DNA from 3 places in the Plantactinospora sp. WMMB782 genome. Region 2 is predicted to be linked to each of the others. Evidence: riboswitches for the same ligand, from Rfam matches in the RefSeq annotation. Region 2 holds a riboswitch; each other region holds the start of a gene.
The links. A riboswitch is a leader RNA that binds a small molecule or an ion and turns the genes downstream of it on or off. The one in region 2 is predicted to bind cobalamin.
Positions count from the first base shown of each region.

Region 1: another riboswitch for cobalamin. It lies ahead of ACN28A_RS24115 (ribonucleoside-diphosphate reductase subunit alpha); the one in region 2 lies ahead of ACN28A_RS33945 (peptidase).
Region 3: another riboswitch for cobalamin. It lies ahead of ACN28A_RS34545 (ABC transporter substrate-binding protein); the one in region 2 lies ahead of ACN28A_RS33945 (peptidase).

Region 1 is NZ_JBMHMC010000007.1:4,870,965-4,878,011, reverse strand. Features, by position in the region: gene miaB (tRNA (N6-isopentenyl adenosine(37)-C2)-methylthiotransferase MiaB) at 1-3, opposite strand, end outside; gene ACN28A_RS24125 (DUF2277 family protein) at 85-330, shown strand; gene ACN28A_RS24120 (hypothetical protein) at 422-904, opposite strand; cobalamin riboswitch at 1,333-1,545, shown strand; gene ACN28A_RS24115 (ribonucleoside-diphosphate reductase subunit alpha) at 1,671-4,106, shown strand; gene ACN28A_RS24110 (ribonucleotide-diphosphate reductase subunit beta) at 4,097-5,149, shown strand; gene ACN28A_RS24105 (helix-turn-helix domain-containing protein) at 5,372-5,554, opposite strand; gene ACN28A_RS24100 (GNAT family N-acetyltransferase) at 5,908-6,432, opposite strand; gene ACN28A_RS24095 (helix-turn-helix domain-containing protein) at 6,443-7,047, opposite strand, start outside.
Region 2 is NZ_JBMHMC010000007.1:7,150,455-7,157,501, forward strand. Features, by position in the region: gene ACN28A_RS33935 (glycine hydroxymethyltransferase) at 1-627, shown strand, start outside; gene ACN28A_RS33940 (hypothetical protein) at 706-1,182, opposite strand; gene ACN28A_RS33945 (peptidase) at 1,203-2,243, opposite strand; cobalamin riboswitch at 2,326-2,449, opposite strand; cobalamin riboswitch at 2,681-2,902, shown strand; gene ACN28A_RS33950 (hypothetical protein) at 3,205-3,768, shown strand; gene meaB (methylmalonyl Co-A mutase-associated GTPase MeaB) at 3,695-4,777, opposite strand; gene scpA (methylmalonyl-CoA mutase) at 4,774-6,996, opposite strand; gene ACN28A_RS33965 (methylmalonyl-CoA mutase subunit beta) at 6,996-7,047, opposite strand, start outside.
Region 3 is NZ_JBMHMC010000007.1:7,278,192-7,285,238, reverse strand. Features, by position in the region: gene ACN28A_RS34560 (ABC transporter ATP-binding protein) at 257-1,042, opposite strand; gene ACN28A_RS34555 (FecCD family ABC transporter permease) at 1,039-2,073, opposite strand; gene ACN28A_RS34550 (FecCD family ABC transporter permease) at 2,070-3,023, opposite strand; gene ACN28A_RS34545 (ABC transporter substrate-binding protein) at 3,059-4,051, opposite strand; cobalamin riboswitch at 4,140-4,324, opposite strand; gene ACN28A_RS34540 (MFS transporter) at 4,546-5,796, opposite strand; gene ACN28A_RS34535 (ABC transporter ATP-binding protein/permease) at 5,918-7,047, shown strand, end outside.

The sequences.
Region 1 (7,047 bases), 2.3 Mb from region 2:
CATGACAGTGACAGAGTATCCGCAGGACCCGGGAAGCCCGATCCCCCGGGACGTCCACCCCTGCCCCGACGGGAAGGTAGCGCCATGTGCCGGAGCATCAAGACCCTTCGCCAGCCGTACGCCGAGGTCGTCACCGAGACGGACATCGAGGCGGCGGCGTTGCAGTACGTCCGCAAGATCTCCGGGTTCCGGGCCCCGGCCGCGCACAACGCGGCGGCTTTCGACGCCGCGGTGGCCGCCGTGGCCGAGGCGACCCGGAACCTGCTCGACCAGCTCGTGGTGAAGGGCGGCACCGGCCGCCCGGCGCCGACCGAGCAGGCCGCAGGCTAGCGACCAGGCCGCCCGGCGCCAACCGACCAGAACGCCCGGCAGGCGAGCGGGCCGCGCCGAGAAGGGCGACCGGGCGACCCCGGGTCGGGGGTCAGGCGGCGGCGAGGGCCGGGATCACCGAGTCCGGGACCCAGCGCGACCGCTGGCAGGGCGACCAGCCGCGGCAGCGCGGGCTGAGCACGGAGCAGAGCCGCTGCTCGGAGAGGACCTCGCCGTCCTCGTTCTCCCGCACCTCGTGGTGCACCGGTCGGATGGTGCCGTCCGCCGCCACCAGCAGGTGCCGTCCGGCGTCGAGGGTGTCGTCCGGCAGCAGGCAGGCCCGGCCCAGCCGCCGGGCGAACGCCGCGACGGCGCCCACCTCCGGCAGCCCCGCCGGCACCCCGTAGCAGTCGACGGAGGTCGGAAAGTCCCCGGGACGGTGCCACACGTCGACAAGCAGCGCGCCGGACGGCACCCGGGCCGGGTCGACCCCGCCGAGCGGCAGCACCGGTACGTCGAGCGCGTCGGCAAGCGCGAGGCGGATCTCCGAGGCGGCGACGCGCCTCTCCGTCCTCCAGTTCCACAGCTCGATCATTGCCGCCTCCTCGCCGTAATCGTTCGTGGCTGGATGCCGGTCCCACCTCGGGCATCCCCCGTCGGGCCGGATCACCCCTGGTGCCTGGGTGTAACGGCCTCACCCACGATGGTGCCGGGCACACCGGGTCGAGAGCGGCTAAGTTACCGGTCTGTGACCATATCCGCCGAAATAGACGAGCCTTGACTACCTATTGTAGTCGGAGCGGCACCTCGTTCCGGTGCGGCCTCGCCGGTGACGCTCACCCAGCGTGGCCTGTGTCGCCGGCCGGTCGGGCACCGGACAGTTCCTCAACCGACCATGCTCCGACCTGGACGGGTGCCGGAGCCGGGCTCCTCGGTCCGACTGGCGACCCGGGGACGACTGCTGAGATCCACGACACGCCCGACACACCATCTGGTGTTGCCCATCTGCCATCACACCCAGATATGGTGTTGCCCGCAGCTGGTTCGGCCGTCCTGACTGGTCGGTCGAGGCAACAGGGAACCCGGTGGAAGTCCGGGACTGCCCCGCAGCGGTGAGTGGGAACGACCGCCGTCAACCAAGCACTGGACCAGCCGGTCCGGGAAGCGACGGCCAGTAGGCGACGCCCCGGCGTCCTGCCCACGAGTCCGAAGACCTGCCAGCGCGCCGTACGCCGACCGGTGTGCGGCGGTCGGAGGCCGCGCGGGACGGCCGACGCCGGAGCCGGACGCGGTTGTCGCCGCGGGCCGGTGGCGTCCTCCCGCGCGCCCGACGACCTCGGGCGAGGCGTGAGGAGAGGGCCATGACGGTCGCGCAGGAGCAGACCGCTGTGCCGGAGCAGGATGCCGTTGGTTCGGGGCAGGCTGCGGGGCGGGAGCAGGTCGTGGTGCCGGAGCAGCGCCGGCAGGTCATGCGGGTCCGCAAGCGGAACGGCGACCTGGAGTCGGTGGACGTCAACAAGATCGTCCGGGCCGTGCAGCGCTGGGTCGACGACCTGGCCGAGGTGGATCCGCTGCGCGTGGCGACCAAGACGATAAGCGGGCTGTACGACGGGGCGACCACCGCCGAACTGGACAGGCTCTCGATCCAGACGGCGGCGGAACTGATCGGCACGGAGCCGCAGTACTCGAAACTGGCGGCCCGGCTGCTGGCCGCGTTCGTGGACAAGGAGGTACGCGGCCAGGGGGTGGCCAGCTTCAGCCAGTCCATCCGGTACGCGCACGGCCTGGGCCTGATCGGCGACGACACGGCCGCGTTCGTGGCCCGCCACGCCCGCAAGCTCGACGACGCCGTCGACCCGGACGGCGACCGGCGGTTCGAGTACTTCGGGCTGCGTACCGTCGCCGACCGTTACCTGCTGCGGCATCCCGAGACCCGGCTGGTGGTGGAGACGCCCCAGCACTGGCTGCTGCGGGTCGCCTGCGGACTGTCCCGGACGCCGGGCGAGGCGATCGGGTTCTACCGGCTGATGTCGTCGCTTGCCTACCTGCCGAGTTCGCCGACGCTGTTCAACTCCGGCACCCGGCACACCCAGATGTCGTCCTGTTTCCTGGTCGACTCGCCGCGCGACGAGCTGGACTCGATCTACGAGCGCTACCACCAGGTGGCGAAGCTGTCCAAGTTCTCCGGTGGCATCGGCATCTCCTGGTCCCGGGTGCGGGGTCGGGGCGCGCTGATCCGGGGCACCAACGGGCGGTCGAACGGAATCGTGCCGTTCCTCAAGACGCTCGACGCCGGGGTGGCGGCGGTGAACCAGGGCGGCCGGCGCAAGGGCGCGGCCTGCGTCTACCTGGAGCCGTGGCACCCGGACATCGAGGAGTTCCTGGAACTGCGGGACAACACCGGCGAGGAGGCCCGGCGTACCCACAATCTCAACCTGGCGAACTGGATCCCGGACGAGTTCATGCGCCGGGTCGAGTCCGACGGCGACTGGTCGCTCATCGACCCGTCCGACGCGCCCGAACTGCCCGACCTGTTCGGGGACGCCTTCGACGAGGCGTACCGGGCGGCCGAGAAGAAGGCCGTGCGGACCGTGCAGGCCCGGGAGCTGTACGGGCGGATGATGCGCACCCTCGCGCAGACCGGCAACGGGTGGATGACGTTCAAGGACGCCTCGAACCGGCTCTCCAACCAGACCGGCGAGCCGGGCAACACCATCCACCTGTCGAATCTCTGCACCGAGATCCTGGAGGTCAACAGCGACACCGAGACCGCGGTCTGCAACCTCGGCTCGGTCAACCTGGCCGCGCACGTCACCGCCGAGGGGGTCGACTGGGCGAAGCTGCGCGACACCGTACGCACGGCCGTGGTGTTCCTGGACCGGGTGATCGACATCAACTACTACCCGGCGGCGCAGGCGGCGGCGTCGAACCCCCGCTGGCGGCCGGTCGGGCTCGGGCTGATGGGCCTGCAGGACGCGTTCTTCACGCTGCGTCTGCCATTCGACTCACCGCAGGCCCGGGAGCTGTCGACCCGGGTCCAGGAGGAGGTCTTCCTTACCGCGTTGGAGACCTCGGCCGGGCTGGCGGAGCGGTTCGGGCCGCATCCGGCGTACCCGCAGACCCGGGCGGCCCGGGGTGAGCTGCACCCGGAGCTGTGGGGTGCGGAGCCGGCCCAGGCCCAGCGGTGGGCCGCGCTGCGGTCGACGATCGCCGCGCACGGCCTGCGCAACTCGCTGCTTGTCGCGATCGCCCCGACGGCGACGATCGCCTCGATCGCCGGCTGCTACGAGTGCATCGAGCCGCAGGTCTCCAACCTGTTCAAGCGCGAGACGATGTCCGGGGAGTTCCTCCAGATCAACACCTATCTGGTACGCGAGCTGAAGGCGCGCGGACTCTGGACGGCGCCGATCCGCGACCAGATCAAGCGGGCCGACGGCTCGGTGCAGGGCATCTCCGAGCTGCCGGCGGAGGTACGGGAACTGTTCCGCACGGCGTGGGAGCTGCCGCAGCGGGCGCTCATCGACCTCGCCGCCGCCCGCGCGCCCTACGTCGACCAGTCGCAGTCGCTGAACCTGTTCATGAGCGCGCCGACCATCGGCAAGCTCTCCTCGATGTACCTGCACGCCTGGAAGTCCGGGCTGAAGACCACCTACTACCTGCGGTCCCGACCCGCCACCCGCATCCAGCAGGCCACCGTCGCCGTCACCCCGGTCGTCAAGCCCCTTGTGACCATGAGTGACGACGAGGCGCTGGCCTGTTCCCTGGAAAACCCCGAGAGCTGCGAGGCATGCCAGTGACCACCACTCCCGATCTCCGTACCAGCACCGACACGAGTGAGCGGCGGATGCTGCTCGACCCGGGAATGGACCTGACGCTGCGGCCGATGCGCTACCCGCAGTTCTTCGACCGGTTCAAGGACGCGATCAGGAACACCTGGACCGTGGAGGAGGTCGACCTGCACTCCGACCTCGCCGACCTGGCCCGACTCTCGCCCGCCGAGCAGCACCTGGTCTCCCGGCTCGTCGCGTTCTTCGCCACCGGGGACACCATCGTGGCCAACAACCTGGTGCTGAACCTCTATCAGCACGTCAACTCCCCGGAGGGCCGGCTCTATCTCTCCCGGCAGCTCTTCGAGGAGGCGGTGCACGTCCAGTTCTACCTGAACCTGCTCGACACGTACGTCCCGGACGAGCGGGAGCGGTTCGCGGCGTTCGCGGCGGTGGAGAACATCCCGTCGATCGCCCGCAAGGCCGAGTTCTGCTTCAGGTGGATCGACTCCATCTTCGAGCTGCGGGAGTTGCGGACCCGCGAGGACCGGCGGGCGTTCCTGCTCAACCTGATCTGCTTCGCCGCCTGCATCGAAGGACTGTTCTTCTACGGCGCCTTCGCGTATGTCTACTTCCTGCGCTCCCGGGGGATGCTGCACGGGCTCGCCTCCGGCACCAACTGGGTGTTCCGGGACGAGTCCATGCACATGGCGTTCGCCTTCGACGTCGTGCAGACCGTACGCGCCGAGGAGCCGGAACTGTTCGACGCCGAGCTGGAGCAGCAGGTGCGGCAGATGCTGGCGGAGGCGGTGGAATGCGAGGTGCAGTTCGCCGAGGACCTGCTCGAACAGGGCGTCTCCGGTATGTCGCTTGCCGACATGCGCGAGTACCTCCAGCACGTCGCCGACCGCCGGCTGGCCGTACTCGGCATCGAGCCGATCTACGGCAGCCGCAACCCGTTCGCGTTCATGGAGTTGCAGGACGTCCAGGAGCTGTCGAACTTCTTCGAGCGGCGGGTCTCGGCCTACCAGGTCGGGGTGACCGGCTCGGTCAGCTTCGACGACGACTTCTGATCGGGGAACGTGTGGCCTGACGAGCACCGCGTGATCTGACGAGGGCCGCTGACCTGTCGAGCCGGACCGGTCGGCGGTCCTCGTCGTAGGATGGCGGTGCTCATTCGCCACGGTCGTACGCCCGGGCGTCGACCCTCTTCACGGTTCAGCCGCGCGGTACGCAGAGGCGCGGCTAGGCCATCGATGTCCAGCAGCGGCGCCGCATCGCGCCCATCGAGCCGGTCACCGCTCGCCGCGCATGAGCTGGTCAAGCTCATCAGACTTGATCCGGATCCGGGGCTTCTTCTTGCCAGTGCCGATCGGCACGGCGCTAAGCCGGCCCGCGTACACGAGGCGGTAGACCGTCGACGCCGACGCGTCGAGCAATGCGGCGGCCGCCTGGACCTTCAGCAGTCGGTGAGCCATGCATCGAAGTTGCATGTTCCTCGCTACCCGGACCGGACACCTTGTCTGAGGTCGCAGCGTCACGATCACTTCGCCGGGCGGTCAACGGACAGCGAGTCCGAATCCGGCTTACATAGTCCCAATAGCGTGCTGCGACCGGCGAATTCCGAGCCCGGAGGGTCGCCCATGACGTCGTCGCCCCGAATCGGGAGCAGCAGCCCGCAGGGAATCGCGTAGGAGGCGCTGGGACCAGGGTGACGCTTCGGTTCTATGACTCGACCGGCCAGGCGTGGGAGCGAGTAGACAACGGTGAGCCGGTGCGGGCAGGTGGTCTGCTCCCCGGTGGCCTCACCGGGCTGTCGTAAGCCGAGGCTCTACGGCAGCGGCAGCACGAGCACGTCCATCGGCGGGATCAGCTTCGGCCGGATCATGCCGTGCTGCTGCCAGCCCATCCGCTCGTAAAGCTGGCGGGCGGGCGCCGCCGGATTGCTCGCCAGGATCGCGTACGGCTCCGGCCGGCCGTCGAGCAGCATTGTCAGCAGCCGCCGACCGACGCCCTGGCCCCGGTACGGCCGGCGCACCATCCACTCCGGGATCGTCAGCTTCGGCACGCCAAGCAGGTGCTCCGGCGGTTCGTCGGCCCGCGGCTCCATCCACTCACCGGCCGGCATCGTGTGCCCATAGGCGGCACCGATAATCCGGTCCCCGTCCATCGCCCGGGCCAGGCTGAACCCGGGTTGCCGGCGCTGTGCACGGAACCAGCGCCGGAACTGGGCGGTGTGCTCCGGCCCCTCCTCGTACGGCGGTTCCGCGTACACCTCGGCGTACAGGCGCTCCAGCTCCATCGAGAGCGGGCGGGCCTGGTCGGCGTCGACCAGTTCATACACCAGGTCAGGCATGGTTGGCAGCCTACCGACCGGGCAGGGCAACCAGCCGGTCCCGAAGATCCTCGGCCTCGACCCGGCGCCGTTCGGTCTCGGGCACGGTCGCGACAACCTGCCGGGCGACCTGGTACAGCAGCGCGTTGTGCTGGTCGACGGGCAGGTCGTCGAGGACGTCGGCGGCGTACCGGAGTCCGTCGGCGACGTGTCCGGACTGGATCAGGCACGACGCGCGGTGCATCTGCAACTGCGCCCGCTCGCGTGCCAGGTCGACCGGGTACAGCTCCAGCGCCCGGTCCTGCGCGGCCATCGCCGCCGTCGTGTCGCCAACGTGCGTGTGCATGTATGACTCGGTGTAGCGCAGCCGGACTTCCGGCCAGCCGAACATCGAGTCCGCGTCGGCGACCACGGCGGCCGGGAGCCGGTCCGTGACGTCGCTGAGCGCCTGGAGTGCGGTAGCCGCTTCTTCAGCGCGGCCAGCGACGGCGAGCGCCTGAGCCCGGCCGGACAGCACTCCGGCGGTTCCCCGGCATGGCCGACCGCTCGCCAGCGTCACCGCCTCGTCGGCCAGGGCGAGGATCTGCGGGATGGGTCGGCGCTCGTAGGTGCCGTTCACGGTTTCCCAGTCCCGGG
Region 2 (7,047 bases):
ATCGTCACCACCACCACACACAAGAGCCTGCGTGGCCCGCGCGGCGGTGCGGTCCTGGCCCAGCCGGAACTGGCCGACCAGGTCGACCGTGGTTGCCCGATGGTCCTCGGCGGTCCGCTCGGCCACGTCATGGCGGCCAAGGCGATCGCGTTCGCCGAGGCCCGCCGGCCCGAGTTCGCCACCTACGCCCGGCAGGTCGTCGCCAACAGCCAGGCGCTCGCCGAGGGACTGCTCCGGCGCGACGTGCGGTTGGTCAGCGGCGGCACCGACAACCACCTGGTGCTCATCGACGTACACCCGTTCGGACTCACCGGCCGGCAGGCCGAGCAGGCGCTGCTGGACAGCGGCGTGGTCACCAACCGCAACGCCATCCCGCAGGACCCGAACGGCGCCTGGTACACCTCCGGCATCCGGATCGGGACCCCGGCTCTGACCAGCCGCGGCCTCGGCGTAGCCGAGATGGACCAGGTCGCCGACCTGATCCACACCGTACTGACCGGCACCGTTCCGGACGGGAGTTCCAAGGCCAGGTACCATCTCGACCCGGCTCTCGCCGACCGGGTGAGCAAGCAGGCCGCGGAGATCCTCGCCCCGTACCCGCTCTACCCCGCCGTCGACCTCGGCTGATGCTCGTGGTGCGGGTGGCCCCGACCGGGTCACCCGCACCAGGACGCAACCATCTTCCTCAGGACAGCCGGATCGGGGTCACGGCGGGGAGATCGAGGGTGCCTGGCCGGATCCGAAGCGCCAGCCTTCGACGGTGCCCTGGGCGGGGTTGTAGCTGGTGGCGCCGAGGGTGCTGTAGGACCAGGTGCCGCCGGGTGTGGCGTGCCAGTAGGACCAGTAGGCGCTGGCCGGCGGTGTGTTGACGCACGGTTCGGCGACCGGTGTCGGTCGTCCATTGATGCGGCAGATGAACGCGAGTCCCCAGCGTTGGGTGCCGGTGACGGTGTATCCGGCACCTTGCAGGGCGGCCAGGCCGGTGGGTGGGTCGCCGAGGTAGCAGGCGGTCTGGACGCCGAGCCCGAACGCGGTGAAGTCGACGACGACGGTGACCCCCGTGCCGGGGCCACAGGCGGCGGCGTGCGCCGGGCGGGGCGTCGGGTCGGCGGCGACCAGTCCGGCCGTGACGACGACGATGGCGATCAGCGCGGCGATGTGACGGCGGATCGGAATGTGCATCGGTGTACCTCCCGTGGTGGTCATCGGTGCGGACACGCCAGGGTCGGGGCGGCCGGGTGGGAGCCGGCGGCGGACAGGGTGGCGAAGCCGACACCCGCCAGCCCAGGGACGGTTTGAGCGGTGGCGCGGTTGGCGGTGGCGGGGTCGAGTCCGCCGTCGGTGTAGGCGATCGCGCCCCGGTCCGCTGCGGGTGCGGTGCAGGTTTGCTGGAGGCTGGTCAGGTACTGACGGGCGTGCAGCCAAGGTACGGCCCGGCCGGCAGCGGCGAGCGCCTGGGCGGCCAGTCCGGTGCTGTTGGCGTTGGCCACCCCGTCCGCAGCGAACGACCCGTCGTCGCCCTGCACGGATACGACCCATCGGGCCGCCGCGTGGGCGGCGAGGGGGCGATCGGCGGACAGTAGTGCCTGGATCGCCAGCGCGGTGGCGTCCACGTCGCTGACGCAGGTCGGCTGGGCGAACTGGAGGGGAAAGCCGCCGTCGGGGCAGTGGCTGCCGGCCAGGAAGGAAATCGCCGCCGTCGGTGCTCCACCGGCCCGGTCGAGTGCCAGCACAGCAAAGGATTGGCTGAACATGTTGCTGAAGTCGCCGAACGCGGACCGGTCGGTAAACCTGCCGCCGGGTGCCATCAGACCGTTGAGCCGAGCGATCAGGTCGACGCCGCCGAACGCGGCCGGGTTCAGGCCGCGAACCTGCGCGCCGAGGGCGAGTTTGGCGGTCGCTCCGACATAGGCTTCGGTGCCGTCGCCGATGTAGCCGCCGGTGACCGCCGGTTGCGCCAACCAGGTGGTGGCGTTGGTGGCGTTCGTGTCGGCGACTTTCGCGGCGGCGAAGGCGAAGATCGCGTCGAGGGTGAGTCCCTGGTCCGGGTAGGCGACGCCGTCGAAGACGACCTCGAACCGCTCACCGTCGACCATCTGACGTGCGAGCCATCCCGCGGCGGCGTCGACACGGTTGAGCGTGGGCTGTGCGGCGGCGGGTCGGGCGACGAGCGTGGACAGGGTGAGAGCGACGAGTATGCCGGCGAGCAGGGTGCGGGTGCGGTGCCGGAGGAGGACGGCCATCTATCGAGGCCTTTCCGGCCGACGGTCGACGCGACCCGGAACGTCCCGGGCGGCTCCGACCCGTGGGCCACGACGGGTGAAGGAACCTTGCGGTGCGTCGGTGGGTGTTCGGGCTCACGGCGAATGTTCGCCGCCTACCGTTGCGGGCCAGCGCCGGCTTGTTACCGGACTTCCCCCATTGACGCACAGACATGACGATGTTGCAGTCAGTGTGTCCATCCTGGCTCGTGCCGTCAACCACCGGGCCGACACCGACAGGATTGACACGAGTCGCGGGACGTCCCACCGCCGCGAAGTCGGGAGCGACCTCCGCCGCCCAACCTGCGGCTGCGGGTCGACCCGTCCCGTACCCGAACGGTCGCACCGTGTTCCGGCAGGCAAAAGGTGATCTCACAGCTGTCTGCCGCCGAGGTACTGCTTCCGACGGTCGAGGCCGTAGAATACGAGCCGGTGCTGGTACGCCCTGGCCCTCACCGGCCCGGACGTCGTAAGAGGGAACCCGGTGCGACTCCGGGGACTGCCCCGCAGCGGTGAGTGGGAACGACCGCCGTCACACGCACTGGACGACGTCAGGCGTCTGGGAAGCGACGGCCACTAGGCGACCGGTCCGTTCGGTCATGCCCACGAGTCCGAAGACCTGCCCGCATCGCGTGCGCGACACCCCGCACGCCGCCGTCGGTCCCGTGGGAGGACCAAGGCGAGGCTGGTCGAACCACCGAGCCTGCCGCCGCCCCCTCCGCGACGACCTCGCAAGGAGGATGGTGAGCAGATGCCCTCGTCGCCGCCTGACACGCCCGTCTCCGCAAGTGGATTCGCCGCGGCATGGCATGCCGCGGCAGGACGCGAACGGGACGAATTCCATCTCCCGGACGAGGATTCGCTGCGGACGCTGGCGTCACACATCGGCCCCGGGGAGAGTGTTCTCGACATCGCGGCAGGATCGTTCGCGGTGGTGGCGGCCATGGCCGGAGCGCATGTCACGGTGATCGACCCCGCCCCGGAACGGCTTGCCCGGGTGGCGGACGAGGCCGCCCGACTCGCCGTCACCGTCGATCCGGTACTCGCTAATTGGCCACAGGTGGCGGTCGCGCATCACGACGTGGTGGTGAGCGTCGGAACGCTGCGCCAGCACCGCGATCTGCCGGCGGCACTGCGCGCGATGGTGCTGCACGCCGACCGGCTGGTCCTCTGCGCCGACGACCCCGGTATGCCCGCACCGCACGAAGAGGTGATGGCGGCCCTCACCGGCGAGCCGCTGCTCCGGCGACCGCCACGTCACCTGCTGATCGCGGGAGTGCTGGCCGAGCTCGGCCTGACAGCGGACGTTCGGATAGTGACCGGCGTGCACACCGTCACCGCGCCGCACCGCGCCGAGCTGGCCCGGCGGCTGGCCGGTGGGCCGCTGCCGCAACGGACCGGCGAGCGGCTGTTGGATCTGCTCGCGCCGATGCTCAGCCGGACGTCGACGGAAGGCTGGCGCTATCGCTGTCCGCGTCGGACGGGCCTGGTGGTGTGTCCGGTGTGAGCGCCGCGCCGGCGGGCCGGGCGAAGCTGTCAAGCAGTCGCTCGGCGGCCAGCGCCGGAGTGAGGGTACCGTCGACGACCTGCCGCTCCACCTCAGGCGCGAGTGCCCGCACCGCCGGGTGCGTGTGCAGCCGGTCGAGCACCTCGGTGCGGACCATTGCCCAGACCCAGCCAATCTGCTGGCGGCGACGCCGCTCGGCCAGAGCGCCGGAGGCGGCGAGGGTGTCCTGGTGGCGACGGACCTGTTGCCACACCTCGTCCAGTCCAGTCTCCTCCGTGGCGCTACAGGTGACTACCGGTGGTATCCAGTTTCCGTCGACGGGGTGCAGGAAGCGCAACGCCCCGGCGAGTTCACGGGCCGCACGGCGGGCGTCGACCGCGTGCGGCCCGTCGGCCTTGTTCACCGCGATGATGTCGGCGAGCTCGAGTACGCCCTTCTTGATTCCTTGCAACTGGTCGCCGGTGCGGGCAAGGGTGAGCAGAAGGAACGAATCGACCATGTCCGCGACCGCGAACTCGGACTGGCCAACGCCGACGGTCTCGACCAGCACCACGTCGTAGCCGGCGGCCTCGACCACCACGATCGCCTCCCGGGTGGCCCTGGCCACGCCGCCCAGGGTGCCGGCGGCCGGTGACGGCCGGACGAACGCGGCCGGGTCGACGGCGAGCCGGGTCATCCGGGTCTTGTCGCCGAGGATGCTGCCGCCGGTCCGGTGGGACGACGGATCGACCGCGAGCACCGCGACCCGGTGGCCCTCGGCGGTCAACCGACTGCCGAGAGCGTCGATGAAGGTGGACTTACCGACCCCGGGCACGCCGGTGATCCCGATTCGCCGGGCGCCTCCGGACGCCGGGGTGAGAGCCACCAACAGCCGTTGCGCCGCCACCCGGTGATCGGGTCGAGTTGATTCGACCAATGTGATGGCTCGGGCGATCCAGGCCACTGACCCGCTACGCACACCGGCCACGTACGCCGCCACGTCGGGGGTCCGACGCCCCGCGTCGCTCATAGCGGCGGATGCCCGAGTTGCTGTCCCAGCTTGCCGAGCAGATCCAGGGCCGCGTCGGCGACGACGGTGCCCGGCGGGAAGATCGCCGCCGCGCCCGCCTCACGCAGCGCGTCGAAGTCCTGCGGCGGGATCACCCCACCGACGATAATCATGATGTCGTCGCGGTCAAGGGCGGCCAGTTCGTCACGCAGTGCCGGCACCAGGGTCAGGTGTCCGGCGGCCAGGCTGGAGACGCCGATGATGTGCACGTCGGCCTCGACCGCCTGCCGGGCCACCTCGGCCGGAGTCTGGAACAGCGGGCCCACGTCGACGTCGAAGCCGAGGTCGGCGAACGCGGTGGCGATCACCTTCTGGCCGCGGTCGTGGCCGTCCTGGCCCATCTTGGCCACCAGGATTCGGGGTTGGCGTCCCTCTGCCGAGGCGAAGGTGGCGGTCGCGGCACGGACCCGCCCGATCGCGAACCCGGTTCCTGCCTCGTCCCGGTACACCCCGGAAATGGTACGGATCTGCGCGGCGTGCCGGCCGTACACCTTCTCCAGCGCGTCGGAGATCTCCCCGACGGTGGCCTTCGCCCGCGCCGCGTCGACCGCCAGCCCGAGCAGGTTGCCGTCCAGGCCGGACCCGCGGCTACCGTCGAGCGCGGCGCCGGCGGCCCGGGTGAGCGCGTCCAGCGCCGCGACGCAGCCGGCCTCGTCCCGGTCGGCGCGCAGCCGGCGCAGCTTCTCGACCTGCTGCGCGCGGACCGCCCGGTTGTCGACCTTGAGCACGTCGATCGGCTCGTCGGCGGCCGGGCGGTACTTGTTGACCCCGATCACCGGCTGCCGCCCGGAGTCGATCCGCGCCTGGGTGCGGGCGGCAGCCTCCTCGATGCGTAGCTTCGGGATCCCCTCGTCGATCGCGCGGGCCATCCCGCCAGCCGCTTCGACCTCCGCGATGTGTTGCCAGGCCCGGTTGGCGAGGTCATGGGTGAGCCTTTCGACGTACGCGCTGCCACCCCACGGGTCGATCACCCGGGTGGTGCCCGACTCCTGTTGCAGCACCAGTTGAGTGTTGCGGGCGATCCGGGCCGAGAAGTCCGTCGGCAGTGCCAACGCCTCGTCGAGGGCGTTGGTGTGCAGCGACTGGGTGTGTCCCTGGGTCGCGGCCATCGCCTCCACGCAGGTCCGGATCACGTTGTTGAAGACGTCCTGGGCGGTCAACGACCAGCCGGAGGTCTGGCAGTGGGCGCGCAGACTCGACGACTTCGGATTCGTCGGCCCGAAGTCGCGCACCAGTCGGGCCCAGAGCAGCCGCGCCGCCCTCAGCTTGGCGACCTCCATGAAGAAGTTCATGCCGATCGCCCAGAAGAACGACAGTCGGGGCGCGAACGCGTCGATGTCCAGCCCGGCGTCGCGTCCCGCACGCAGGTACTCGACCCCGTCGGCGAGGGTGTAGGCCAGTTCCAGGTCGGCGGTGGCCCCGGCCTCCTGGATGTGGTAGCCCGAGATGGAGATGGAGTTGTACCGGGGCATCCGCGCCGAGGTGTAGGCGAAGATGTCGGAGATGATCCGCATCGACGGGCGCGGTGGGTAGATGTAGGTGTTGCGGACCATGAACTCCTTGAGGATGTCGTTCTGGATGGTGCCGGACAGCCGCTCCGGACCCACCCCCTGCTCCTCGGCCGCGACGATGAACAGGGCCAGCACCGGCAGCACCGCGCCGTTCATCGTCATCGACACGCTCATCCGGTCCAGCGGGATGCCGTCGAAGAGCTGCCGCATGTCGTAGATCGAGTCGATCGCCACCCCGGCCATCCCCACGTCGCCGGCGACCCGGGGGTGGTCGGAGTCGTAACCCCGGTGGGTCGGCAGGTCGAACGCCACCGACAGCCCCTTCTGACCGGCCGCGAGGTTGCGCCGGTAGAACGCGTTGGACTCCTCCGCCGTGGAAAAGCCCGCGTACTGGCGGATCGTCCACGGCTGGGTGGTGTACATCGTCGGGTACGGGCCGCGCAGGAAGGGCGCGATACCCGGATAGGTGTCGAGGAAATCAAGTCCGGCAAGGTCGGCGGCGGTGTACAGCGGAGCGACGGCGATACCTTCCGGAGTCTGCCAAGTGAGCGCGTCGGGCTCACCACCGGTCTGCGCGCGTACCAGTTCCCGCCACCGGTCGAGATCGGGATCGGAGGCGGGTGGATCGCCGAGCGCGATGCCCGAGAAATCGGGAATGTGGGCAACCATCACGCCACCCCCAGGTCGTCCAGGGTCGTCGCCAGCACCCGCACCGCGTCG
Region 3 (7,047 bases), 130 kb from region 2:
CAGCCATCCGCGTGTCTGTGGATCGAACGTCTCTGGCTCACATTCGGTGGTAGCAGTGAGTAGCGGTACGAAACCGCCCTCGACCAGGGATCATTACTGCCTCTCGGGCCACCCGAACCTGGGCCGAAATGTGGAGGGCAAGATTGTGTAGTACGGCGGTGCCGGCCCGTGTCGCTACGTACGGATCGCTTGCTGAATTACCCGATCGACGCCTGTTCCCGAGGGGAGATTGCGGCAGGGCGACTGCCGGGAGCTGTCAGCGGGTGGTGCGCGGCTCCGGCAGCACGAGTGGTGTTCCGGTGGTCGGATCGACGATGACGCGGGCCCGTACACCGAACACCGTCTCGACCAGTCGCGCGTCGACGACCTCGGCGGGCGGACCCTGGGCGAGTACGGCGCCGTCGCGCATCGCGACGATTTCGTGGGCGTAACGGCAGGCCATGTTGAGGTCGTGCAGCACGGCGACGACCGTGCGGCCGGCGGTGTTGAGGTCGGTGAGCAGGTCGAGGACCTCGAGTTGGTGGGCGAGGTCGAGGAAGGTGGTCGGTTCGTCGAGCAGCAGCAGGTCGGTGTCCTGGGCGAGGGCCAGGGCGATCCAGACGCGTTGTCGCTGGCCGCCGGAGAGTTCGTCGACGGGTCGGTCGGCCAGGTCGGTGACGCCGGTGGCGGCCAGGGCGGTGCTGACCGCCTGTTCGTCGGCGGCCGACCACTGCCGCAGCCACGTCTGGTGCGGATGTCGTCCCCGGGCGACCAGGTCACCGGCGGTGATGCCGTCCGGGGCGACGGGCTGCTGCGGCAGTACGCCGATGCGGGCGGCGACCTCGCGGGTCGGCAGCCGGTGGATGTCGCGGCCGTCGAGCAGCACCGTGCCGGTGTCCGGGCGGAGCAGTCGGGCCAGGCCGCGCAGCAGCGTGGACTTGCCGCAGGCGTTGGGTCCTACGACGGCGGTGATCCGGCCGGGCGCGATCCGCAGGTCGAGGCCGGTGACCACGGTGCGGCCGTGGTAGCCGAGGCCGAGCCGGGTGGCGCGTAGTTCGGTCATTCTGTCCTCCCGACGCGGTTGGCTCTGGCCAGCAGCCAGACGAGCAGCGGGGCGCCGAGGACCGTGGTGAGCACCCCGACGGGCAGTTCGGTCGGGGCGAGGACCCGGCGGGCGGCCAGGTCCGCGCAGCCCAGCAGCGCGGCACCGACCGCGGCCGAGGTGACCAGGGCGAGGCCGCGCTCGCGGACGAGGCGGCGGGCCAGTTGCGGCGCGGCCAGGGCGACGAACGCGATCGGGCCGGCCGCCGCCGTCGCCACGGCCGCTAGGACGACCGCCGTGGCGAGCAGCCCGACCCGGGCCGGTTCGGCTCGGGTACCCAGGGCGAGGGCCAGGTCGTCGCCGAGTTCGAGGGCGCGCAGCGACGCGGCCAGCCGCAACGCCACCGGCAGCAGCACCGCCACCGCGAGCACCACCGGCAGTACGTGCCCCCAGGACCGGCCGGCAAGGCTGCCGGAGAGCCAGACCGCGGCCTGCTCGGCGGTGTAGACGTTGGCGGTGTTGAGCAGGTACGCGGTGACCGACGTGAGCATCGCGGTGATTCCGATGCCGACCAGCACGAGCCGGTACCCGGTGACGCCACGGCGCCGGGACAGCAGATAGATCGCCACGGCGGTGGCCAGGGCGCCGGTCAGCGCGCCGAGTGCGACGGTGGCCGGGCGGGCGGCGACGATCACGACCAGGAAGACCGCCACGGTGCCCGCGCCGGCGTTGATACCGATGATGTCCGGGCTGGCCAGCGGGTTGCGTACCACGCGCTGCACGATCGCCCCGGCCAGGCCGAACGCGGCACCGACGGCGATCGCGCCGAGCGCGCGGGGCAGCCGTAGGTGAAGGATCACGTAGGAACTGCGGCGGGTCGTGCCCGGGCCGCCGGAAAGCACGGCGAGGATGTCGGAGACCGGCAGCGGGTAATCACCCAGGGTCAGCGAGGCCACCATCGCGGTCAGGGCGACGACCAGCGCGACCACGGTGACCGCGACGGCCCGCGCATCGACCCGCGCCGAGCGGCCGGCGATCCGCAGGACTTTCACAGCTCGGCCAGCCTGCGGCGGCGTACCAGGGCGACGAAGAACGGCGCGCCGGCGATCGCGGTGACGATCCCGGCCTGCAACTCCTGTGGCTTGGCCACCACCCGGCCGAGCACGTCGGCGGCGAGCAGCACCACCGGCGCCAGCACCGCCGCGTACGGCAGCAGCCACCGGTGCGCCGGCCCGACCAGCGCCCGCGCCATGTGTGGCACCGTCAGCCCGACGAACGCGATCGGACCGGCCAGGGCCACCGCCGTGCCGGCGAGCAGCACCACCGCCAGGGCCGCGGTCGCCCGGCCGGCGGCCAGCCGCTGCCCGAGCGAACGGGCCATGTCGTCGCCGAGCGCGATGGCGTCCAGCGCCCGCACCGACATCGCCGCCAGCACCGCCCCGGCGGCGAGGAACGGCAGCGCGGCTCCGATCACCGAGATGTCCGCCGCGGTCAGCGCGCCCACCGACCAGTACCGGTAGGAGTTGAACGTGTTGACGTCCAGCAGCGTCAGCGCCGTGGTCAGCCCGCCGAGCAGGGCGGTCGCGGCCGCACCGGCCAGCGCCAGCTTCACCGGGGTGGCCCCGCCGCGACCCAGCGAGCTCAACGCGTACACCCCGGCGCCGGCCAGCGCCGCCCCGGCGAAGGAGAACCACACCCAGCCGCCGAAGGTGTGCACGCCGAACACGGAGATCCCCAGCACCACACTGAGCGCGGCGCCCGCGTTGACCCCGAGCACCTCCGGCCCGGCCAGCGCGTTGCGGGTCAGACCCTGCAACAGGCCGCCCGCGACGCCGAGGGCCGCACCGGCGAAGATCCCGACGAGGGTACGGGGGATCCGCAGGTATTGCACGATCCGCTGCGCGTCCGAGCCGTCCGGACGCAGCAGGGTGTCGAGGACCGTGCCCGGGCCGATCGTCTCGTTGCCGACCAGCAGGGACCCGCACACGGCCGCCGTCAGCACGACGACCGCCCCGGCCAGCCCGGCAGCCCGAGCGTTCAGAACCGTTCCGGGTGCAGCAGCTTCGCCAGGGTCGCCACCGCGTCGGCGTTGCGCACCCCTGGCGTGATCTCGGCGAACGTCACCGCGTAGATCCGGCCGTTCCGGATCGCCGGTACGTTCGCCAGCGCCGGGTCGGACCTGAGCCCGTCGATCACGCTCTGCGCGCCGTCCGGGCCGATGTCGGCGCCGCAGCAGGCCGGCACCACGATCACCTCCGGCTTGCGCTTGATCAGCTCCTCGGTGCCGATCCGGGCCAGCCGGCCGGGTACGTCGGCGAAGACCTGGGTGCCGCCGGCCTTCTCGATGATCGTGGTGGCCACGTCCTCGGTGCCGAAGACACGCAACTCGCCACCGCCGGGCCGGTTCAGCATCGCCACCGTAGGCCGCCGCACCCCGGTGAGCCTGCTCTCGACGTCGGCGACGGTCTTCCTCATCGAGGCGACCAGCGCCTCGGCGCGAGACGTCGCTCCGAGAACCCGCCCCAGGTCGGTCAGGTCGCCGTAGACGCCGTCGAGCGAGACGTCGTTGTCGGCCAGCGACTTCTGGCCCTGCCCGTCCGTGGTCGGGCAGTACTGGGTGAACAGGTACGAGCCGATGCCGATCTTCTCCAGCTCGGCCCGGGTGCCCAGGCCCTCGGTGGTGAAGGCGCCGGTGAAGCCGGAGACGACGAAGTCCGGGTCGAGCCGCAGCACCTCCTCGCGGCTCGGGTACTCCTCCGGGTAGTACGTCGGCTTCTGCTCCTTCGGCTGGAACTGCGCGGCGTACTCGGGCAGCAGCGGATTGTCGAGGTAGGCGGCTCCGACCAGCCTGTCGCCGGCGCCGAGCGCGTACACCGCTTCCACGCCGTTGTGGAACGCCGCGAAGATCCTGGCGGGCGGGGTACCGGTCGGTACCCCGACACCGCAGTTGGTGACGGTGGCCGCGCCGCTGCCGGAGCCCGCCTCGGGTTCGGCGTCGCCGCCGGCACAGCCGGACAGGGCGACGAGCATGACGGACAGTGGCGCGGCAACGCGCCAGGACATGAGGGACCGCACAGCGCGCACGCGCATCGCAGACCGCCTTCCAGCACCTCGTGGACGGGTCGTCGGTGCCGTGGCCGGTTTCCTGGCTGACGGGCGGTGCGCCGCCGGCCGGCCTTCCCAGGCGAATCGCGCCCAGTGACCTCGTTGCCCGACGAGGGCCGACGGCTGTCCCGTTCACAGTGGCGAGGGCCGCGCCGGTTTCACACCGGCTTCCCGAACACCACGGCGGGGCCCATGCTAATCGCCCCGGTGGGGAGTCCCGTCCGGGCGGCATCCGGCGAGGCGCGGGTCACGTCGGGAACCACCGTGGTGTGCGGGCCGGCCGACGCGGGACAGCGCGGCGCGCAGCCCCGGGATGTCCCCGCCCCGGACAGAGGCGGAGGGCCCCACGCAGAGGCGAAGGGCGGCTTGGCGCGGGCGGCGCGGTCGGCGGAAGCGGAGGGTGGCCGCGCCGCCGCCGTTCACGGCTGAACGGACGTGTCGAGCTGGCCTCGGCCGAGCAGCACCAACCACGTTCCGCCGGCGACCGCCATCAGCAGGCCGGCTCCGACGGCGACGAGTCCGGGCGGAAGCCGGTCCACCAGGATGCCGCCGACCAGGGACGACAGGGCCAGGGCTGCGGTGGCGGTGGCGGTCCACAGGGACATGAGCCGGCCGCGCATCGCGTTGTCGGCGTGGCGCAGCAGGACGGCGATGGCCACCGGACCGTACAGGACGTCGGCGGCGGCGGCGACGGCCCAGCAGGCGAGGGCGAAGCCGACCACGGGTGCCAGCCCGAACGCGCTGGTGGCCAGGCCCTCGCAGAGGCAGGAGAGGCCGAGTACCGTCAGTTGCCCCCGGGCGGGCAGCCGTTGGATGCGGGCGGCGGCCGCCAGCAGGACGGCGGCTCCGGTGACCCCCTGCACGGCGTAGAACCAGCCGACGCCCCCGTTGCCGAGCTGGTAGGTGCGGGTGGCGAGGAAGGTCATGGTGACGATCGTCGCGCCGAGGCCGAGGCAGAACACGGCCTCGACGGCCAGCAGGGCGCGGATCTGCCGGTGCCGCAGCGCGTGTCGGATGCCGGCGACGAGGGCGGTCAGGATGCCGTCCTTCCGGGCGCTGCCGGTGTCGCCGTGACGCTGGCCGCCTCGGGCGCGCAGGGTGCACAGGGTGGAGACGGCGAATGACGCCGCGTTGATGACGAAGGCCCAGCGCCAGCCGAACAGGGTCACCGCGGCCGCTCCGGCCAGGCCACCCACCGCCTGGAACAGCAGTCCGTTGACCTGCACCAGGGCGCCGAACAGCACGTACTCGTCGGGCTCGACGAGGCTCGGCATCCAGGCGTTGCGGGCGGCCTGGAAGGTGAAGCTCGTCGCGGCCGAGACGAATGTCAGCGGATAGACCAGCCAGATCCACCGGGGACTGTCGGCGAGCAGGAACGCGGCGGCGAAGCCGGCGAGGGCGAGGTCGGTGACGACCATGAGGGTGCGCCGGTCCATCCGGTCGGCGAGGACGCCGGCGAAGCCTCCGATCAGGACGCCGGGCAGGTACCGCAGCGCGAGGGTGGCGCCGGCCGCGACGCCGGCGCCGGTGTGCTGGTAGACCATCGCGAACACGGCGACAGCGCTGAACCAGCCCCCGCACACGCTGATCAGGTTGCCCAGCCACAGCCAGCGGAACTCGGTGCGGGCGGAGAGGACGCGGAGCAGGCCGGGTGCGGCGACGGCGGTCACGCGCCGAGCTTAGTGAAATCGAACTCCATAACCAAGGGTGTTGACAACCATTTTCAAGTACTGGCATGGTGGAGCCGGTCCACGGTCGGTGATCGGGGGCTAACCGACGGAGGGAGTGGCTGTGCTGGTGCGACGGCGGCTGCTCGGCCTGCTGGCCGAGGCGCCCGGACCGGTCGCCGTCACCGTCGCATGTGCCCTGGCCGCCACCGGTGCGGCCATCGCGATGGCCGTCGCTCTCGCCGAGGCGCTGCGCCGGGCGGCGGACGGCCAGGCCGTCGGGCACCTCGCCGCCCCGTTGGCGGTCGCGGTGCTCGCGGTCGCCGCCCGCAGCATGCTGCTGTGGGTACGCGACCTCGCCGCGACCAGGACGGCCGCAGCGGTGAAACTGCGACTGCGTGACAGGGTGACCCGCCGGCTGCTGGAGCTCGGTCCCGGTGGGACGGCGGGCCGCCCGGTCGGCACCATCCACACCGCCGTCGCCGACGGTGTGGAGGCACTCGACGCGTACGTCGGCTTCTACCTGCCGCAGGTAGTGGTGAGCGTCACCGGACCGGCGCTGGTCGTGGCGGTGCTGGCCGTCGTCGACCCGGTCAGTGCGGTGATCGTCGGTGTCGCGGTCGCGCTGTTGCCGCTGGCGCGGCCGGTGTTCCGCCGCCTGCTCGGTCGGCGCGGCAAGGCGCACTGGGCGGCGTACGAGGCGTTCGCCGTCAAGATGCTCGACGCCCTCTACGGCATGACCACGCTCAAGACCCTGGGTGCGAGTGGCCGGCACGGCGAGCGGCTGCGGGCGGAGGCGGCCCGGGTCTACCGGGCGACGATGCGGGACCTGGCCGCCTCGGCGACGGTGTACGTCGCCACCGCGCTGATCACCACGGCCGGAACGGCGTTGGCGGTCGCCGTCGCCGGGCTGCGGCACGCCGACGGGGCGGTGGACGCGGCGGCCGTACTGCTGGTGCTGCTGCTGGCCGCCGAGGCGTTCCGGCCGCAACTGGAGTTGCAGAACTACTGGCACGAGGGGTTCTCCGGAATGGCCGCCGCGGACGGCATCTTCGCGCTGCTCGACGCGCCAGCGCCGGTCGGCGAACCAGCCGAGGCGCGGGCGGTGCGCGGGGACGGCGGACCGGTGCAGGTGCGGTTCCGGCAGGTCAGCTTCACGTATCCCGGCTCCGACCAGCCGGCGGTGGTGGAGGTGGACCTGACCCTGCCGGCCGGCCGCACCACCGCGCTTGTCGGGCGTTCCGGTGCCGGGAA